Regions from separate parts of the Bartonella sp. W8151 genome, predicted to be linked through region 2. Evidence: predicted binding sites of a transcription regulator. Region 2 holds the regulator's gene; each other region holds the start of a gene.

Region 1 (6,842 bases), 200 kb from region 2:
TCCGGCAAACCGGCAAACCAGTCACGTATCGGGGTAAATGCGCCGGTATAGGTTGCCGGATTCGAACGCGGAGTGCGCCCGATCGGTGATTGGTCAATATCGATCACTTTGTCGAGATACTCGAGCCCCTCAATTCGATCATGTTCTGCCGGATGTTCGCGGCTTCCCATGATGCGGCGCGAGGCTGCTTTGAACAGAGTCTCGATAAGGAATGTCGATTTGCCACCACCCGAAACACCGGTGACACAGGTAAACGTTCCAAGTGGAATATCGGCTGTAATATTCTTTAAATTATTGCCTCTCGCCCCGACAACGCGCAATTTCTTTGTCTTGGAAATTTTGCGACGCTCGGCCGGTACGGGAACAAACATTTTACCTGAAAGATATTGTCCGGTGAGGGAAGCCGGATCATCCATAATATCTTTTGGCGTTCCTTGCGCGACGACTTTACCACCGTTAACACCCGCGGCCGGACCAATATCGACAACATAATCAGCAGTCAGAATGGCATCTTCATCATGTTCGACAACAATCACCGTATTGCCGAGATCACGTAAATGTTTAAGCGTTTCAAGAAGACGCGCATTATCGCGCTGATGTAATCCGATAGAGGGTTCATCGAGAACATAAAGAACGCCGGTCAAGCCTGAGCCGATTTGCGAAGCAAGTCGGATACGTTGGCTTTCACCACCCGATAATGTACCGGAGGCACGCGCTAGAGTGAGATATTCAAGTCCGACATCGTTCAGAAATTTCAAACGGTCGCGAATTTCTTTCAAAATGCGTGAAGCAATATTCTTCTGTTTTTCATTGAAGGTTTTGTCAACTTCCTGAAACCATTTATCGGCTTTGGAAATCGACATTTCGGACACTTCACCGATATGAAGTTTGTTGATTTTTACAGCCAGAGCTTCCGGCTTCAACCGATAGCCTTTACATGCCGGACAAGGGGAGGATGACATATAACGCTCAATCTCCTCGCGCGACCAGGCAGAATCAGTCTCTTTCCAGCGCCGTTCCATATTCGGGATAACACCTTCAAAACTTTTTGTCGCAGAATAGGAGCGCATACCGTCGTGATAGGTAAATGTTACTTCTTTTTTGCCAGTGCCGTAAAGGATAGCGTGACGAGCTTCTTCGGAAAGGTCTTTCCATTTGTCGGTAAGCTTGAAGTGATATGCCTTTCCGAGTGCTTCAAGTGTCTGATTGTAATAAGGTGAAGAGGATTTCGACCATGGAGCAATCGCACCGGCTTTCAAAGACAAATTCTCGTCTGGCACTACCATTGCCGGATCAATTGCCTGAAGCGACCCCAAGCCGTCGCAGGTCGGGCAAGCACCAAACGGATTGTTAAAAGAAAAAAGCCTCGGCTCAATTTCAGGAATTGTAAAGCCGGAAACAGGACAGGCGAACTTTTCGGAAAATAGTAAACGCTCGTGCGTGTCATTTTTCGATTTATTGGCTGAACCGCCGGCTGTTTGTTCTTTTGGAAGCGGTTTATCGGCAAGTTCTGCAACGGCCAATCCATCAGCCAGATGAAGACAGGTTTCAAGACTATCGGCAAGGCGGGCGGAAATATCAGGTCTTACGACAAGGCGGTCAACGACAACATCAATATCATGTTTATATTTTTTATCGAGTTCGGGAACATCCGCTATCTCGTAAAAAACGCCGTCAATTTTGACACGCTGAAAACCTTTTTTAAGGAGATCAGCCATTTCCTTTTTATATTCACCTTTGCGTCCGCGTACGAGCGGAGCCAGAATATAGAGCCGTGTTCCTTCAGGAAGCGCCATAATACGATCAACCATCTGGCTTACGGTCTGGCTTTCAATGGGTAACCCAGTGACGGGCGAATAAGGCACACCGACTCGCGCAAACAACAAGCGCATATAATCATGAATTTCGGTAACCGTGCCGACAGTTGACCGCGGGTTACGACTTGTGGTCTTTTGTTCAATAGAAATTGCCGGAGAGAGACCATCAATCTGGTCAACATCCGGTTTTTGCATCATTTCCAGAAATTGTCTGGCATATGCCGAAAGGCTTTCAACATATCGCCTTTGCCCTTCGGCGTAGATCGTATCGAAAGCAAGCGACGATTTGCCGGATCCTGAAAGGCCAGTCATGACAATGAGTTTGTCTCGTGGCAAATCGAGATCTATGTTCTTTAAATTATGTTGGCGGGCACCACGTATTGAAATATATTTCTGATCGGACATATTTGGCCTTGCGGGGAAAGAACAAAAATGGAACACTCGCTTTCAAATAGGTGAGATGGTCAAAAATTGCAATGGTAAGATTCGACCCAAAACAATAACGAAAATAGAAGTTCTGTGGAAATTGAATGAATAAACCGGGCTTTTTTGCCCCAAGCTTAAAAATAGATTATATGGTGGCAAATTGAGCTTTAGCATTTAATTTTCGGTTTTTTGCCGCGCAGTTTGGAGTTTTTATAATGGCAGGCAGTGTTAACAAGGTCATTCTGGTTGGTAATCTCGGTGCAGATCCGGAAATTCGCAGGATGAATTCTGGCGATCAAGTAGCAACTTTGCGCATTGCAACATCGGATACGTGGCGTGACCGTAATACTGGTGAGCGTCGCGAACGGACAGAATGGCACAGCGTTGTCATTTTTAACGAAAATCTGGTCAAAGTTGTCGAGCAATATCTTAAAAAAGGCGCGAAAGTTTATATTGAGGGGCAGTTGCAAACCCGCAAATGGCAGGATCAGAACGGCAATGACCGTTATACAACCGAGATTGTTTTGCAAAAATATCGCGGTGAATTGCAAATGCTTGATAGTCGTGGGGAAGGTGGCGCCGGTCGCCCACAGGTAAGCGATCAATCCGGTTCTGGTGGTTTCGGCGGCGGGTACGGCAATTCCGATCAGGGTGGAAACAATCAATCAGGAAGCAATTTTTCACGCCAGCTTGATGACGATGTTCCATTTTGAGGCTCTAGTTCTTTAGCGATTATCCCGCCTTGCAATTGCCGTTCCATACATTGAATTTCGGTTGCCGCGTAAAGCGTTGTCGCGATCTTCTTGGAACTGCATTTGCGTAATTCAAAAATTTTAAAGAGCTTCGCGTTTCCGTTATTGCTCATTAAATCGCAGATTTTAGCAAAAACGGGAGCGAGGGGCTTTTATGAAGCCGAAAAGTCTATCTTACAGCCTTCTTAGCATACAAATAAAGTTGACATTTCAACATGCAAGATCGGGTGGATTGAAGCAGCCTATCCCAGTGTTGTCCGGAATGACTGCCACCCGTAGGGTGCGAACTGTTTTGAACGCTTCTTCGTTTTGGACGTCCCGGCTATTTCCCATGAAAATTGGATCTGCAACCAACCGTATACGCAACAATACTGAAATGATGCGTGAAAGGGCGTTTAGCGGTGATGCAGTTTCACACAATATGGAAGAGAGCCAAAATTCCGTTGGCAACGAATTGAACCGCCAATGCTGCAAGGATGACACCGAACAGGCGCGTGAGTATTGTTCTGCCCGTTTCACCAAGAAGTCTGTCGATAGGATGGGCAAGAAGCATGAAACCGTAACAGACAATGACCGAAATCAGGATCACAAAGCAGGAAACGGCAGTGCCGATAAAACCCGGATTCTTGCTCGCCATAAGAATGGTGGCTGAGATCGCGCCGGGGCCGGCGATCATCGGTATTGCAAGCGGAAAAGCTGCAATATTGTGAATATGATCTTTAGTGACGGCGGTTTTGACAGATTTCTGTTTTCTCTCCGAGCGTTTTTCGAAAATCATTTCGAAAGCAATCGCAAACAATAAAATACCGCCTGCAATCTGGAATGCACCGAGTGAAATCCCCAAACCTTCCAAGATCGCCCCACCAATAAGCGCGAAAGCGAGCAGAATGACAAAAGAAATGACAGAAGCAGCCATTGCGGTGGACTTGCGTTCCATATGGGTCATTTCGCGCGTCAGTCCGAGGAAAATCGGCACCAGCCCCACAGGATCAATCGTAACCAGTAATGTGATAAACGCATTCAGCAACAAACCTGCATCAAACATGATTGTTACTCCTTGGTGCGCCATCATTCGGTATTTGCCAAAATGAGGGGCAGTTAAAATCATTCATTTCCGCTCTCATGGCACAAATTCAACATAAAGTCATCCACCGATTTTTCTTGTGGCCAACTAACACACTGAAAATAAAAGCCAAATCCATACATAGAAGGGCAAGAGAAATTGGCTTTTCGGGGCATTTTTCGTTATAAAGGAAGGGCTGATTCTATTAAGGAAGTTTTGTAGCCGTGAACGATCAAATTATACCACCAGATTCAGGAAATCCGAACGGTATTGAACCGGTCAATATTGTAGAGGAAATGGAGCGCTCCTACCTCGATTACGCCATGAGCGTGATTGTATCGCGTGCGTTGCCTGATGTTCGTGATGGTATGAAACCGGTCCATCGACGCATTCTCTATGCAATGAACCAGATGGGGCTTTCTTATAACAAGCCTTATCGCAAATCTGCCGGTGTTGTCGGCGAGGTGATGGGTAAATTCCACCCTCATGGCGATTCGTCGATTTATGATGCGCTGGTCCGTATGGCGCAGGATTTTTCGCTGCGCGTTCCGCTTATTGACGGGCAGGGGAACTTCGGTTCGATTGATGGTGATCCGCCGGCAGCTATGCGTTATACCGAATGCCGGTTGGAAAAAGTTTCCGATAGTCTGCTTTATGACATCGACAAAGAAACGGTCGATTTTCAGGATAACTATGATGGCCGTGAGCAGGAACCGATAGTTCTTCCGGCACGGTTCCCGAACCTTTTGGTGAATGGTTCTGGTGGTATTGCGGTCGGCATGGCCACCAATATTCCGCCGCACAATCTTGGTGAAATTGTCGATGGTTGTGTCGCTCTCATTGATAATCCGGCCATAACGCTCGACGAAATGCTCAAGATCATACCGGGGCCGGATTTTCCGACCGGCGGGATCATCCTCGGGCGCGCCGGTATACGTTCGGCCTATGAAACCGGACGTGGCTCGCTCATTATGCGTGCCAAGGTTGAAGTTGAAGATATCCGTAATGACCGGCAGGCCATCGTTGTTACCGAAATTCCCTATCAGGTGAATAAAGCGACGATGGTCGAAAAAATTGCCGAGCTTGTACGCGAAAAACGTATTGAAGGCATTTCGGATTTACGCGATGAATCCGATCGGGAAGGCTATCGCGTTGTGATCGAGCTGAAGCGCGATGCCGTTGCCGATGTTGTATTGAACCAGCTTTACCGCTACACACCTTTGCAAACCTCGTTCGGCTGCAATATGGTTGCGTTAAATGGCGGTAAGCCTGAACAAATGACACTCCTTGACATGCTCAAGGCGTTCGTCCTGTTCCGTGAAGAAGTTGTTACACGGCGTACCAAGTTTTTGCTGCGTAAAGCACGTGAACGTGCCCATGTTTTGGTCGGTCTGGCAATTGCTGTTGCCAATATCGACGAAGTCATCCAGCTTATTCGTAATGCACCGGACCCGCAAACCGCACGTGACCAGTTGATGACACGTCGCTGGCCGGCTGCGGAAGTCCGCCATCTTATTGAATTGATTGATGACCCCCGTCACATTATTCATGAGGATAACACCTATAATCTTTCGGAAGAGCAGGCGCGTGCTATTCTTGATTTGCGCTTGCAACGCCTGACAGCTTTGGGGCGCGACGAGATTGCCGACGAGCTCAATAAAATTGGTGCTGAAATTACCGATTATCTCGATATTCTGGGTTCTCGTTTGCGCGTCTTGACGATTGTCAAAGACGAATTGATGGCTGTTCGCAATGAATTTGCCACACCTCGTCTTACGTCATTCGGCTCCGGTGGTGCCGAAATGGATGACGAAGACCTCATTGCACGTGAAGAAATGGTCGTCACTGTAAGCCATAGCGGCTATATCAAGCGCGTTCCGCTCAATACTTATCGGGCGCAACATCGCGGTGGTAAGGGCCGCTCCGGCATGACAACAAAAGACGAGGATTTTGTAACCCGTCTGTTTGTTGCCAATACGCATGCACCGGTTCTGTTCTTCTCTTCGCGCGGTATTGTTTACAAAGAAAAAGTGTGGCGGTTGCCGGTCGGTACGCCCCAATCGCGTGGTAAAGCGCTCATTAATCTTCTGCCGTTGCAGCAGGGTGAACGCATCACCACAATCATGCCATTGCCGGAGGATGAAGAAAGCTGGAGCGAACTTGATGTCATGTTTGCAACAACGCGTGGTACTGTGCGGCGAAACAAGCTTTCCGACTTTGTACAGGTCAATCGCAACGGTAAAATTGCGATGAAATTCGACGATGATGAAGATGAAATTCTGTCTGTCGATACCTGTACGGAAAATGATGATGTGGTTCTCACCACTGCCGATGGTCAATGTATCCGTTTTGCCGTTTCCGATGTTCGTGTCTTTGCCGGTAGAAATTCCATTGGCGTGCGCGGTATCAATCTCGGTGAAGGTGATAAAGTCATTTCAATGGCTATTCTGGAGCACGTCGAGGCAACACCAGCCGAACGGTCGGCTTATCTCAAACGCGCCGTTGCCGAACGCCGTGCAGCCGGTAACGATAGCGATGATGTGACAATCAGTGACGAGGAAGAAGCAACAGGCGATGCCGATCTTAGCGACGTACGTTATAATGAGTTGTCTCAACATGAACAGATGCTGTTGACAGTAAGTGAGTTCGGTTATGGCAAACGTTCTTCATCCTACGAATTCAGAATTTCCGGTCGTGGTGGCAAAGGAATAAGAGCCACAGATCCTTCAAAGACGGCCGAAATCGGCAAGCTGGTTGCGGCTTTCCCCGTTGAGGAAAGTGATC
Region 2 (6,842 bases):
GTAAAATAATTATTGACTCGAGATATAACATGAGTAATAAACTCATCTTTAATTTATTTCGCCAAAGAGGGTTTTATCCGATGTCAGTAATGTTATCGAAAACGAGGTTCCTTGTCTCGTCGGCTCATTGCCAGCTATTTTGCAGTTTTGTTTTTTTATCGTGCGCAATACCTTCTGCCTTTGCAGAGGAGGGTGAGAATACGAAAGAGACACAATCAACTGTATTGGAGAAAGTTGTCATCAGTGGCGAAAAATCCTTAAAATCACTGCAACACACGGCTAGTTCGGTGACTGCTATAAGTGGCGACCGTATTGAGGAAAGACCGGCGGTAACGACGTTGACCGATCTTTTGAAAGGTACGCCGAATGTTCTTTATACGAACGATAGTGATGCACCTATCATTCGCGGCGTGGATACCAAAGGGCCGCTGGTCAAAGGTAATGCTTATCTGGCTAATCCGATTCCGCGCGCGACCATCAGTGTCGATGGGCGTTATCTAAGTTCCGGAGAATTCGGGATAGGGGCCGCACCGATTTGGGATGTGGAGTCGGTCGAAGTTTTTCGCGGACCGCAAACAACAACACAGGGAGCAAACGCCATTGCCGGTGCAGTTGTTATCAAAACGAAAGATCCGACATTTACACCGGAAGCTGAAATACAATCACTTTATGGCACGAGAGCACAAAAACGCGGTTCTCTGATGGCTTCCGGCCCGATTACGCAGGAACTCGCAGGACGTGTTGCATTGGATTACAGTGGGCGCGACACGTTTATCAAATACACCAATCCGCAGTTTCTGGATTCGGATATGGATAACGATCCAAGAAATGTTAATGGTCGCGTAAAACTGCTATGGCAACCTTCTGAATTACCGGGTTTTGAAGGAAAACTTACCTAAACTTGCAACTGCTTACCAGCTTCCATTTATTCAAGCGCATTGGCTGGCATTCACTATTTCCTACCATACGCTATCTATTGCCGACAGCGTTTTACCTGATAACAAAGATGAAGACGACTTGACCCGTTATCGTTCAAGCTTGGGAATCCCGAACATCGACGATGAATATGCAGTCGGATTACATGCACTCATTATTGGCAGTCTTTCCATTCTCGACCGGATATCCGAAAAGAGCAGGTGACAGAGTTAAGATTGCGCTATCAGTTTTTGCAACTTGCCAAAGCAGATTAAGCCAAATTCATGTTTATTAAAGCTGCGGCAGATTGAGGTTGTGTGCCAAAAATAACGTATTCTAGTTCTGATTTTCAATTAATCATCAGACTTAAGGATAAGTTGAAAAATCGGTGCTTATGGCAGATACACAACAACCAGGCGGCGTTTCCCTACGACGCTTGCCATCAATATGTTTAACGAATCCGTTTTTGATAATTTTCAGGATGTGTTGCGGCTCTTAGAAAATTGTATTTTTCGTTAGGTACATTTGTGGCGAGTGGGTAAGCAGCACCTGTTGTTTATAACTCTGGCATGTCGATATCCATATAAGGAAGCGTATCATCGTTAATTGCATAAGATATATTATGGAACTTTTTATTATTATGGCGAGGTTGAGCAGGCGATTTATGCTCTCACACCAAAATCGCAGTATATTGGCCAATGCCGCAATGTTGTGTATTGGTTTTCAATCAAACTGAAAAGCTCGCACTTTTGATAATCTCATTTTTAAAATCTGGCCTAACCTGCGACCTGATTCAGCAATAGCTTTATTGCGCAATGAAAATTGATTTTGCGTCGCAGTTTTCTAAAGTCGCCTACAATAATAGTTCGGACTCGGCCTATATAACGTCGCTTCCGGTTGAAATTGAACCTGAATTGAATTGTTCATTGCATCTTCTGGTGGGCTTTGCGCAGAAAATCGAACAAAAGACAAACAGTCTTACCAATAAACGATAGTTTCTAGCGTTCTCAAAAAACCAAGGATTAAGGTTCGAAGAACGGTTTCAAGTTATATTCGTCTGTCAATTTTATTTGGATGGTGATTTACTGAACATAAGTATTCCGACGTTGAAGAAATTATGTTGATGTTTCATTTTTGTTTCAAAACTCTAATACAAAAAGCTCCTGTCTCGACGAAAAACTCCAAGCTCCAAAAAACAATTTAGCTTGTGGAACAATAACGGAACATATAGTGTACGTTCTGGTTTTGTTTTCATGTTGATTCGTATCACGGGAGAATTTTATGCTAACCCGCAAGCAGTATGAATTGCTTCTTTTCATTCACAACCGGCTTAAAGAAACCGGTATTCCGCCTTCTTACGACGAGATGAAAGAAGCACTCGATCTTGCGTCAAAGTCCGGCATCCACAGGCTGATAACGGCTCTGGAAGAACGTGGCTTTATTCGTCGGCTTCCTAATCGTGCGCGGGCATTAGAAGTGCTGAAGCTTCCAGAAACAATGAATCCTTCTGCGAACACGGTGCGGAAATTTTCTCCTAATGTTATTGAAGGTTCCAAGAGCAGACCGATAAAAAATGTCATTCCCGTTGACTTGTCTAGTGGTGAAGCCGGTCAGGCTGCAAATGTAAATGTTCCGGTTATGGGCAGGATTGCAGCAGGCGTTCCTATTTCAGCGATTCAGAACCAGACAACTATGTTGTCCCTACCCTCGGATATGGTCGGAAGTGGTGAACATTACGCACTTGAGGTCAAAGGCGATTCAATGATTAATGCCGGCATTTTTGACGGCGATACCGTCATCATCAAACGCGGTGATACAGCAAATCCCGGCGAAATTATCGTTGCACTTGTTGATGACGAGGAAGCAACGTTGAAACGTTATCGGCGCAAAGGCGCTTCTATTGCTCTCGAAGCCGCCAATCCGGCCTATGAAACAAGAATATTCGGCCCAAATCGGATAAAAATACAAGGAAAATTGGTCGGCTTGATCCGCCGCTATTAAATTTAGCTGGCGACTGTTTTTCCTGATTTAGGTGCATCTAGTGAACAGAGTTCCCGGAACTGCATCGGGATGCTCATGGCAATCTTTCGTTTCTAAAGCCAACTTGTTTTTCATTTATCCGGAATAAAACATAGATGTTTCAGGACTTTTATTATTAGATGATGAGAATAAAAGTGACATCAAAAATAATAATGATCGCGCCACTACAATGGTATGATTTTTTGCAAAACAGCCTTGTATTTTCATTAAAATAGATTAGGTCAACAGCCGAACGTTTTTTAAAAAATTGCATATCTGCAGGAAATAATATGTCAGCCCCTCGTGTTAGTTTCGTATCTTTAGGTTGCCCCAAGGCGCTCGTTGATTCTGAACGCATCATTACAAAATTACGTTCGGAAGGTTATGAAATCGCACCCAAGCACGATGGTGCCGATCTTGTTATCGTGAATACATGCGCTTTTATTGATTCCGCACGGGATGAATCGCTTGCCAATATCGGCGACGCGTTAAAGAAAAACGGCAAAGTCATTGTAACTGGTTGTCTTGGTGCAGAACCCGAAGTCGTAACAAAAACCTACCCCAACGTTTTGGCTGTAACGGGGCCACAGGCTTATGAAAACGTTATGGATGCTGTCCATAAAGTAGCGCCGCCGGTTCATGATCCCTTTGTTGATCTTGTTCCGCCACAAGGTATACGTTTGACGCCGCGGCATTATGCTTATTTGAAGATTTCAGAAGGCTGTTCAAACCACTGCAGTTTTTGCATCATCCCGCAATTGCGGGGAAATCTGGTCTCGCGTCCGGCTTCCGATGTCTTACGAGAAGCCGAAAGGTTGGTGAAAGCAGGGGTCAAAGAGCTTTTAGTAATATCTCAGGATACCAGTGCTTACGGGCTTGATCTCAAATATAGTGAAAGTCAATGGAAAGACCATTCGGTGCGTGCCCGCTTTTATGATCTGGCAAAAGAATTGGGCGATATGGGCGTATGGGTGCGCATGCATTACGTATATCCCTACCCTCATGTAGATGACGTAATCGAGCTGATGGCTGAAGGAAAAATTCTGCCCTATCTGGATATTCCATTTCAACATGCGTCTCCAACGGTACTCCGCAATATGAAGCGTCCGGCACATTTGGAGAAGATCAATCAACGCATTGAAAAATGGCGTTCTATCTGTCCGGATATCGCTTTGCGATCAACATTCATTGTTGGATTTCCGGGTGAAACGGAAGACGATTTCCAAATGCTTCTTGATTGGATGAGCGAAGTCAAAATAGACCGGGCAGGATGTTTCAAATATGAACCCGTTAAAGGTGCGACCGCAAATGATATGGGGTTGGAAGTGGTTCCCGATGACGTTAAAGAAAGTCGTTGGAACCGTTTTATGGCGCATCAAAAATCCATTTCCTCCAGACTTTTAAAGAAAAAAGTCGGTAAACGTCTGCAGGTGCTTGTCGATCAAGCCAATGGTCATACCGGCATTGGACGCACAAGATACGATGCACCGGAGGTTGATGGCGTTGTGCATTTGTCCTCACGCAGACCAATTCGGGTTGGTGAGCTCGTTACTGTGAAGATTGAGCAATCTGATGATTACGACCTTTATGGCATAATCGTCTAAAGTATTAGTTGCAGTTTTACTATTGTACCCTTGAAGGTTTAGCTTCTGCGCTATAGTTGTAATACTATGAGTTTTTTTGTTTCATGGTATTATTACAAATGCGCGAAATATGACAAACAGTAACGACGATGAACCGCAATTTTTTCTGACTGCTCCGGCTCCCTGCCCTTATCTTGCCGAGCGTTGGGAAAGAAAAGTGTTTACCTATCTTACTGGTCAATCTGCAAACAGCAAGAATAGTGTTTTGACACAATTAGGTTTTCGACGGTCCCAAAACATAGGTTATCGTCCTGTTTGCGACGGCTGTAACGCGTGTATATCGGTCCGCATTGTTGTTGACGATTTTACCCCCGACCGCACGATGAAGCGTATCATCAAGAAAAATTCCGGCCTCTCTTGCGAAGTTTGTCCACCAAGAGTGACAAATGAACAATACGCACTTTTTAAACGATATCTGGATGCGCGTCATTCTGGTGCCGGAATGAGCGATATGAAATTTGATGATTATAAGACGATGGTGGAAGAAACAGTTGTCGACACATCCCTTGTCGAATATCGCAGAACACCATTGGACAAGAGTTCTTGCGAAGATAATAAATCACCTCTGATAGCGGCCGCGCTCACGGACAAAGTGGATGACGGTCTGTCAATGGTTTATTCATTCTATTCCCCTGATGAAAGTCATGCCTCGCTTGGTGTTTTTATGATTTTGGATCACATCCGGCAGGCTCGCCAGTTGGGGCTCCCTTACGTCTATCTTGGTTATTGGGTTAAGGGGTGCAGAAAAATGAACTATAAATCGCGTTATAGCCCCCAAGAACATTTGACATCTCGCGGCTGGAAGTTAACAAAAGAGTAGGAGCAAAAAGTTAATCCTGCGAGGAAATCCATATGCTGAACGAGATGATTGAACTGAAGGGGCGTGAACCGCAATTCAAGGGGAATGCACGTTTAGTCTTCATTCATCCTGATAACCCTGATTTGTTGGTGAAGGTTCTTCGACCGGAATGGATAGACAAAACAAAGCAGGTACCGGAATGGAAAAAACGGTTCAAGCCTTTGGGTGCTAACTCTGTCAACATGCATGAATTGTTTGAAATTGTGCGCGTTAATCCCCATGCGGAAAGCATCCAACCGCATATGTTTACCGTCGTTGCTCTCCAGCAAACCGATCTTGGTTGGGGACTGGTTGTTAAAGCGGAAAAGGACAAGAACAACAACTACGCTAAACCGCTTGCAGCTTTTGCTAAAAATATGGACGAAATTCGCACAGCTTTAGATGAATTCGAGAATTGGGTGAAAGAAACCAATGTCGTTCTATATGACCTCAATCCTTGGAATTTGGTTCTTGCTTATCGCGGCGAAAAAGAAGAGGTCGTTATCATAGACGGTATATCGGAAAAATCGGCGTTAAAGGTCAGGACCTACTTTCCTTCGGTCAATAAGAAGAAAAATCTTAAAGTTTATGCGCGTTTTGAACGTTTTATGGATAGAATAAAAAAGGGAAAAAACTGATGGGCTTTACAGTCATCAGGGCCTTTGGTAGCAAGGGCATACCGGTCGCAGCCCACCCGGTTTTTTAAAACAAGGGATAAAATGAAAACCTATCTTATCTGTTCAGGCGGACTGGATTCCGTCACACTTGCCTATCGCCTTGCCCACGAACAAAGCCTCAAAGGAATAATCTCCTTTGATTATGGCCAGCGTCATAAAAAAGAGCTCGTTTTTGCTCAAAAATGTGCTTCAAAGCTTGGGGTCGACTATTATCCGATCGATATATCCGCAATTGGAAAAAATCTTTCGGGATCTTCGCTTACCGGTAATATTGCTGTTCCTGACGGCTATTATTCCGAAGACAACATGAAATCGACTGTTGTTCCCAATCGCAATGCGATCTTTCTATCAATAGCCTTCGCTATTGCAGCAGCAAAACATGGCGATAGCGTCGCTATTGCTGTGCATGGCGGCGACCATTTTATTTACGCCGATTGCCGTGCAGATTTTATTGATACATTCAACAAGATGGAACAATTATCCCTGGAAGGACAATGTAAGCTTTTAACGCCTTATCTTGATCAGGATAAATCGAAAATTGTAAAAGATGGTATGAAATACAATGTTCCTTTTGGAGATACTTGGTCATGCTACAAAGGAGGCGAACACCATTGCGGCCGCTGCGGAACATGCGTTGAACGCCGGGAGGCTTTTGCAATAGCGGGTGTAGAAGACCCCACAATATACGACGACAATTCATTTTGGATCGAGGCGGTCAATCGTAACAAAGGAAAAAAGCTCGGGTAGCAT
Region 3 (6,842 bases), on a different contig from region 2:
CAGTTGCCGGGAATGTCAACCTCAAAAATGTGACATTGCCTGTGCCTGAAGGCGTCAGCCTTAAAATCGGAGCCATTTCCGGCCGTCCGCCAGTCGGTTTTGTGCCTGGCTCGTTTACTATTTATAATATCGATTTGAAACGCGACAATATCCACATCGAAGTTCCGGAAGTTACTCTCAATGGTATCACGCTGAAAGACAAGGATACATCAATTGAATCCAATGTTTTACAGGCCTTGATGAGGGTTGACGTATCATCCGTCAATGCGCCGAACATAGAGGTTTCGTTAGACAATCCGAATGGCGAAACAGAAAAACTCAACGTTAAAGGCTTCTGGCTTTCAAGTTTGAAGGGCGGCAATATCGGCTCTGTTGGCATTGAAGGCATGACTACCAATGTCGGTTTAAAAAATTCCGATACAAATAGTACCAACGGTCTTCGTCTCATCGGTAAAAGCAATGCCATGCGGGCGGATGATATTGATGTCGGTTATGCTTATTCAATACTCGCCGGTAAAATCAAACCCGACAAGGTCGGGCGTACTATCTTCGGACCGGTAGAACTCGGAGATATCGCAATTGACGTTTTTGAAGGCACAAACCGCAATGCGCATTTTTCGCTTGATAAGTTCAAAACCAACGGACTGAAAATGCATCCGATGGAAGCAGTGCCGGAAAATCTTGCACGAGCCTATCTTGAAGCCAAAAAGAGCGGGGATGAAAAAAATGAAAAGGCTGCAAGAAATGCATTGGTTGTAACACTTGTTTCAGCGATAACAGCTATTGATGCGCAGGTTGAAAAAGCTGATATTGATTTGCCGAAAATCAAGGCGAGCCTCAATTCGTTTCAGCTTCTGCCTCGCGAATGGAATCAACCGGTTCCCGAAAGTCTGCTGGTGTCGCTCGATGGCTTTTCGCTCAACACATCCGAAATGCCGCAAAAAGATTTTGAAATGTTGAAAAATATGGGGTTCACTACGTTGGATCTCTCGGGGAAGATTGATTTTTCGTATAATTCCAGTCGAAAAATTCTGTCTTTGAACGACCTTTCTTTCACCGCCAACGGTATCGGTTCGGGTCAAATGTCAGCTACAATTATCAATGCCGGATCTGCACTATTTTCCGGCGATAAAGAAGCGGCTCTTGATGCTGCAAACCAGATTGGCATTACCAAAGCAGATATGCGTTATTCCGATTTCGGCTTCATAGATAAATTGTTTACCTATCTTGCCCAAAATCTGAATGACAGTAAACATGATCTCAAACAGGAACTGTATGAAGACTTTTATGTCGTTATGACGAAGAGTCCGGCAATGCTTTTGAAAGATCACGAAGAAGCACAAAAGATTTCATCTGCGTTCGGCGCTTTTGCTAAAAAACCCGGAATGCTCAAAATATCGCTTGAAGCCAAGGATAATCAAGGGCTAACAGCTACCGATCTTGAAACCGCCTTGCAAAACGATCTTGCAACTGCGCTCAACAAAGTAAACCTTACGGTAAAAAACGAAAATTAAAGGACATAAATTCCGATTTATAAAGGGGATCTCATCCCCTTTATAATAAATTTATTCAGGATATATTATTTTATATTAAATAAAATATTCAATCATATTTGTTTTGCTTCTTTTTTTATTTATAATTTTTATGTATATAAAAAATTTATTTTTATATAATTTAACAAAGCGTTCAAAGAGTGATAAGCGGAAATTTATTCTGCTCTGACAACTGTCGGATAAGAAAGATAGAAAATTGTCATTGTAGTTTCCAGTCAATTTTATATAGTTGCCAACGGGTGTCTGGAAAATCGTTTCGGGCAGGTTTCAAGCTGGTCGGGCCGCCAGCAAAAAGGAACTTGCCATGAAAAATAATTCCCACCGCTTGCCCAATCGTGCATCAGTTATTGCCGAAAAAATATTTTTAAGTTGTCGCAATTTACTTCATATTGATGCAATGGCGGGTGTTGCCCTCGTTATTGCAACAATGGTTGCTCTCATCCTTGCCAATTCAACTTATGGAACCGCTTACCAAAATTTCTGGCACCAAAGGATTTCGATAGAAGCCTTTGGATACTCCTTTTCCAAAGACCTGCACTTTCTGGTCAATGACGGTTTCATGACTCTGTTTTTCCTTGTCGCAGGTATGGAAATAAGGCAGGAAATTTACGATGGGGCATTGTCAAAACTAAGTCAGGCGCTGTTGCCTCTGGTTGCAGCTGTCGGCGGCGTTATTATGCCGGCAATCATTTATTTTTCTATCAATCATGGGCCAGAGACCAGCCATGGTTGGGCAGTGCCCACTGCAACTGACATCGCTTTTGCAATCGGCATTTTGGCTCTTCTGGGTAAATCGGTTCCAAACAATTTAAGAATTGTTTTGCTTGCGCTTGCCACTATTGATGACATTATCGCTATTTTGATTATTGCGATTTTTTATTCTAATGGCTTTGACGTGACAGGACTGCCGATTGCATGTCTTGCAATTATCATCCTCGTTTTTTTGCAATGGATAGGAATTAATTCGGCTCTGATTTACGTCCTTCCCGCTGCTCTCCTCTGGCTTGGACTGATGATATGCGGAATCCATCCTTCCCTTTCAGGCGTTATATTGGGATTATTGACGCCGGCGCTTCCGCCCCGCTCATTGATTTCGCCTATCGAACGTATGTCTTACGCTTTGGAGATATTGAAAAATGAAAAGCCTGAAGATAGCGCTTCAAAGCACCGTTTTGCTCTTCTTGAAATAAAGAAGAGCGAAGCTGCAGTTGACGCTCCCGTATCCCGACTCGTTGCCGCCTTTAGTCCTTGGGTATTGTTTGTCATTATGCCACTCTTTGCTCTGGCCAATGCGGGTATCGATATTTCCAATGTCGATTTTGCAGATCATTCCTCCTTCATCATCATAATTGGAACTGGACTTGGTCTCATTATCGGTAAGCCGCTAGGCATTGTGCTTATAAGTTTCATTGCCGTACGTTTTGGCCTTTGCAATCTTCCTTCGGGTGTAAACTGGCGCGGAATGGTTCTTGTCGGTTTACTGGGCGGGATCGGGTTTACTATGGCTATTTTTACAGCGACATTAGCGTTTAGCCATCCTGAACAATTGGAAGCGGCAAAATTCGCGATTCTTTGCGGATCTCTGGTGTCGGCTATCTTCGGACTGGCTTACGGCTTATCGCAAAAATGGCGCGCAACACATAAGCCACGCAAAACCTTATGAGGTCTCCTCACCCGAATTATCACAGGACAATTTGTTTTATGGAAGTTCAGGCGACAGCATATTTATTCGATAGATTATTCATTCAAGGCTTATTATTAACGTTTGGCTCAGGTCATTCGCAGCGGTAACGTTACAAAGTGGAACACAATGAGAAACACTTTGACCGATTAAGCCGGCTTTATCCGGAATAACACTGATATTCAGCAGAATTGTTGATTTCAGCGCGTGGTGAAACGTTATTTTTCCTTTACTTCCTCGGTTCCATGTCTATATTTCCAAAAAGAACAAATAGTGAACATAATGGTCAAAACGCTTAAACAAAAATTGGCAATTCTGGCTGATGCTGCCAAATATGATGCCTCCTGTGCATCAAGCGGTTCCACGCGTCAACCGCCCACAAGAAGCGGCTTGGGGTCTACGGCAAATATGGGAATTTGCCATTCCTTTACGCCTGACGGGCGCTGCGTTTCGCTGTTAAAAATTCTACTCACAAATTTTTGTATCTTTGACTGCGCCTATTGTGTCAACCGGTCTTCAAGCAATGTCGAGCGGGCTCGTTTTACCACTGACGAGGTGGTGTTTTTGACGCTCGAATTTTACCGCAGAAATTACATTGAAGGCTTGTTTCTTTCTTCCGGCATTATCCGTTCTCCGGACCAGACAATGGAGGAATTGGTGAAGGTGGCCCGCGATTTGCGAACCATTCACCATTTTGGCGGCTATATCCATTTAAAAACCATTCCGGATGCTTCGGACTCGCTTATCAAGGAAGCCGGACGTTATGCAGATCGACTGTCAATCAATGTTGAACTGCCAACAGAAAAAAGCATTAACCGCTTTGCTCCGCAAAAAAAGATCCTGACAATCAAACAAGCTATGGCAAATGTCAGGATTGATATCGAAGCCTCCAAAGACGCGACATTGCAGACGAAAAAAACGCAACGCTTTGCGCCCGCAGGACAATCCACCCAAATGATCATCGGTGCCGACGATGCCAATGATGCAACAATCTTGCAATCAAGCGCCGAGCTTTATTCAGGTTATCGGCTGAAACGCGTCTATTATTCGGCATTCAGTCCGATTCCGGATGCATCGAACCTGCTTCCTGTCAAGCGCCCGCCGCTTTTAAGGGAACACAGGCTTTATCAAGCTGATTGGCTTTACCGGTTCTATGGATTTTCAATGGAAGAGCTGACCACAAAAACAAATGGCGGCATGCTCGAACTTGAATTTGACCCGAAACTCGCCTGGGCGTTGCAAAACCGGCATCTTTTTCCGGTTGACATCAACAAGGCCGACAAAGAAATGTTGTTGCGTGTTCCAGGCCTTGGAGTGCGTAATGTGAAACGGATATTGATAGCGCGCCGGTTCAAGCGGCTCGATTTTTCGGATTTGAAAACCTTTCATATCAGCCTTGAAAAAATAAAACCGTTTGTGACTGCCGAACGTTGGACACCCAGAAACCTTCTCGACAGTTCACACCTTGCCGAGCGTTTTCGTGCGCGTCCCACTCAACTTGATCTATTTTCATCATGAAAACAATTATTTTGAAAAAACAGGGAGATTTTAACGAGTGGCGAACAAAGGCGCGTTTGCTATTGCAGGAAGACGTATGTCCGGAAAATGTGTTTTGGCATCACTATTCGGCTCCAACTTTATTTGATGGCGAGCCTTCTTCTCAACATTCAGAAAATTATCCGCCTACAAAAGACGGCCAAGAATTTCTGGTGCCCAAGCAGTTCATCAATCTTGCGAAAAATGTCATCTGCCACGAAAGCGAAGATTCGGCCGCCCTTTTATATCGCCTTCTTTACCGTTTACAGCAGGACAAAACTGTTCTTGAAAAAATTTACGACATTGATATCGCCACTGCCCTATCGCGGCAAAAGGCTGTTTGCCATGATATCCACCATATGCATGCGTTTTTACGGTTCAAAGAAATTGACAGTCTTGGCGACGATACTTTCAGGCGTTGTTTTACCGCCTGGTATGAACCTCAGCATTTCATTATTGCGGAAGCTATACCGTTTTTCTGCCGGCGTTTTGGTGACATGGATTGGCAAATTCTAACGCCGAAAGGCAGTGCGTTCTATTTTAACAAAAGTCTGTTTTTTGGCGAACCAATATTAAAAAAGCCGCAAAATAAAGATGAAATCGAAGAGCTCTGGAAAACCTATTTTGCCAGTATCTTTAACCCGGCGAGACTGAAAGTCAAAACCATGCAAAGTCATATGCCGAAAAAATACTGGAGCAACCTTCCCGAAGCGCAAATGATCGATAGTCTCATTGGTAATGCGGATACGCGCGTTGAAAAGATGGAAAGACAACCGGTTCTTCAACCTCCGCTCTTTCATTCCCGCTTATCGAAAAGGTGTGCTCAGAATATCTTGCAGACGAATTTAAAGTTGCAAGCAAAGTTTGGAACTTTGGATCATCTCAATAAAGGCGTCAAATCATGCAAGCGTTGCCCGTTGCATTGTTCAGCAACGCAGGCTGTCTGTGGCGAAGGGCCTGAAAATGCTTCTCTTATGATTGTTGGAGAACAACCGGGCGATCGTGAAGATCTTGTCGGTCGACCGTTCATCGGTCCGGCAGGGCAAATCTTTGAAAAGGCGGCTTACAAAGCCCACATCCAACGAAACGAAGTTTACATCACTAACGCCGTCAAACATTTCAAATACGAGCTTAAAGGTCGTAAACGCCTTCATAAAAGAGCTGATCGCAGCGAGGTCGAGCATTGTCGCTGGTGGCTGATGAAAGAAATCGATGTTGTCAAACCGAAACTTATCGTTGCCATGGGAAAAACGGCCCTGTTTTCTCTCACGGGTTTGAACGAGCCGATAACCGGTTTGGTAGGCAAAATAATCGAGACAGAAGAAAAATCACCGATTCTTGTCACTTTTCACCCGTCATATATCCTCCGGATCAAATCGGAAGAATTGAAGAAACAAGAGACTGCAAGATTCGAACAAAGTTTGCAGCTTGCAAGGCAAAAAATCGACTTTCTGAAAGACATGAGAGATACCTTCTAGCCTTTTTTGAAGCCACTTCACAAAAATCGTGATCCCGACTTGATAAACCTCCATTGGACGGGAATTAATGAATATTAACCTGTTGTTTTTGCTATATTTTGTATTATCACTTTTCCGTGATATATACATTTTAAAGTGATTTGAGATTGATTGCCGCGATGAAGATATAAGCGATAGAGAGTTTGGAAAATATCCAGATTGATCCAATTGCAATTAAAGCCGTTAGCCAAAGCTAAGGGCTCATAAAAACGGTGAATGAAATGAAAAAATTAATGTTTATTGCGCTTGCAAGTTTATGTGGTGTAAGCAGCGCCTATGCCAGTGGTTATGCTTTTGACGATGGTTCGCCGGTCAACACTTTTGTCATCGGTGCAAGTGCCCAATCAGGTGTCAACCATGGTTACACTGGTAATTCACGTGCTTATACACGGGCAAATGGATTCGGCGATGGTTCGGTCGAAGACAGTTATATTATCGGTCACGCGCAAAAATCCGGTGAAGCAACGCACGGAGTTTTGGCAAATGAAGCGCATTTTGGCGATGGTTCGCCTGTAAACCACCATTAATAAAGCAATCGCATAATATCCCTTCATT

The links. Region 2 encodes LexA, which represses DNA repair genes until DNA is damaged. Its sites were predicted from a motif close to TGTTCNNNNTGTGTTCNG; they were not measured.
Region 1: a site for LexA is predicted at 2,240-2,257, ahead of uvrA (excinuclease ABC subunit UvrA). Genes of this name have one in related genera too.
Region 3: a site for LexA is predicted at 3,497-3,514, ahead of H3V14_RS06515 (putative DNA modification/repair radical SAM protein). Genes of this name have one in related genera too.

The regions. Positions count from the first base shown of each region.
Region 1 is NZ_JACFSO010000004.1:447,228-454,069, reverse strand. Features, by position in the region: gene uvrA (excinuclease ABC subunit UvrA) at 1-2,222, opposite strand, end outside; gene H3V14_RS09905 (single-stranded DNA-binding protein) at 2,459-2,956, shown strand; gene H3V14_RS09900 (MarC family protein) at 3,408-4,040, opposite strand; gene gyrA (DNA gyrase subunit A) at 4,355-6,842, shown strand, end outside.
Region 2 is NZ_JACFSO010000004.1:245,990-252,831, forward strand. Features, by position in the region: gene H3V14_RS09030 (TonB-dependent receptor) at 90-899, shown strand; gene H3V14_RS09035 (hypothetical protein) at 880-1,140, shown strand; gene lexA (transcriptional repressor LexA) at 2,197-2,916, shown strand; gene rimO (30S ribosomal protein S12 methylthiotransferase RimO) at 3,225-4,538, shown strand; gene H3V14_RS09050 (arginyltransferase) at 4,648-5,397, shown strand; gene H3V14_RS09055 (YrbL family protein) at 5,430-6,053, shown strand; gene queC (7-cyano-7-deazaguanine synthase QueC) at 6,135-6,839, shown strand.
Region 3 is NZ_JACFSO010000003.1:256,306-263,147, reverse strand. Features, by position in the region: gene H3V14_RS06525 (hypothetical protein) at 1-1,514, shown strand, start outside; gene nhaA (Na+/H+ antiporter NhaA) at 1,858-3,216, shown strand; gene H3V14_RS06515 (putative DNA modification/repair radical SAM protein) at 3,517-4,752, shown strand; gene H3V14_RS06510 (UdgX family uracil-DNA binding protein) at 4,749-6,248, shown strand; gene H3V14_RS06505 (hypothetical protein) at 6,509-6,814, shown strand.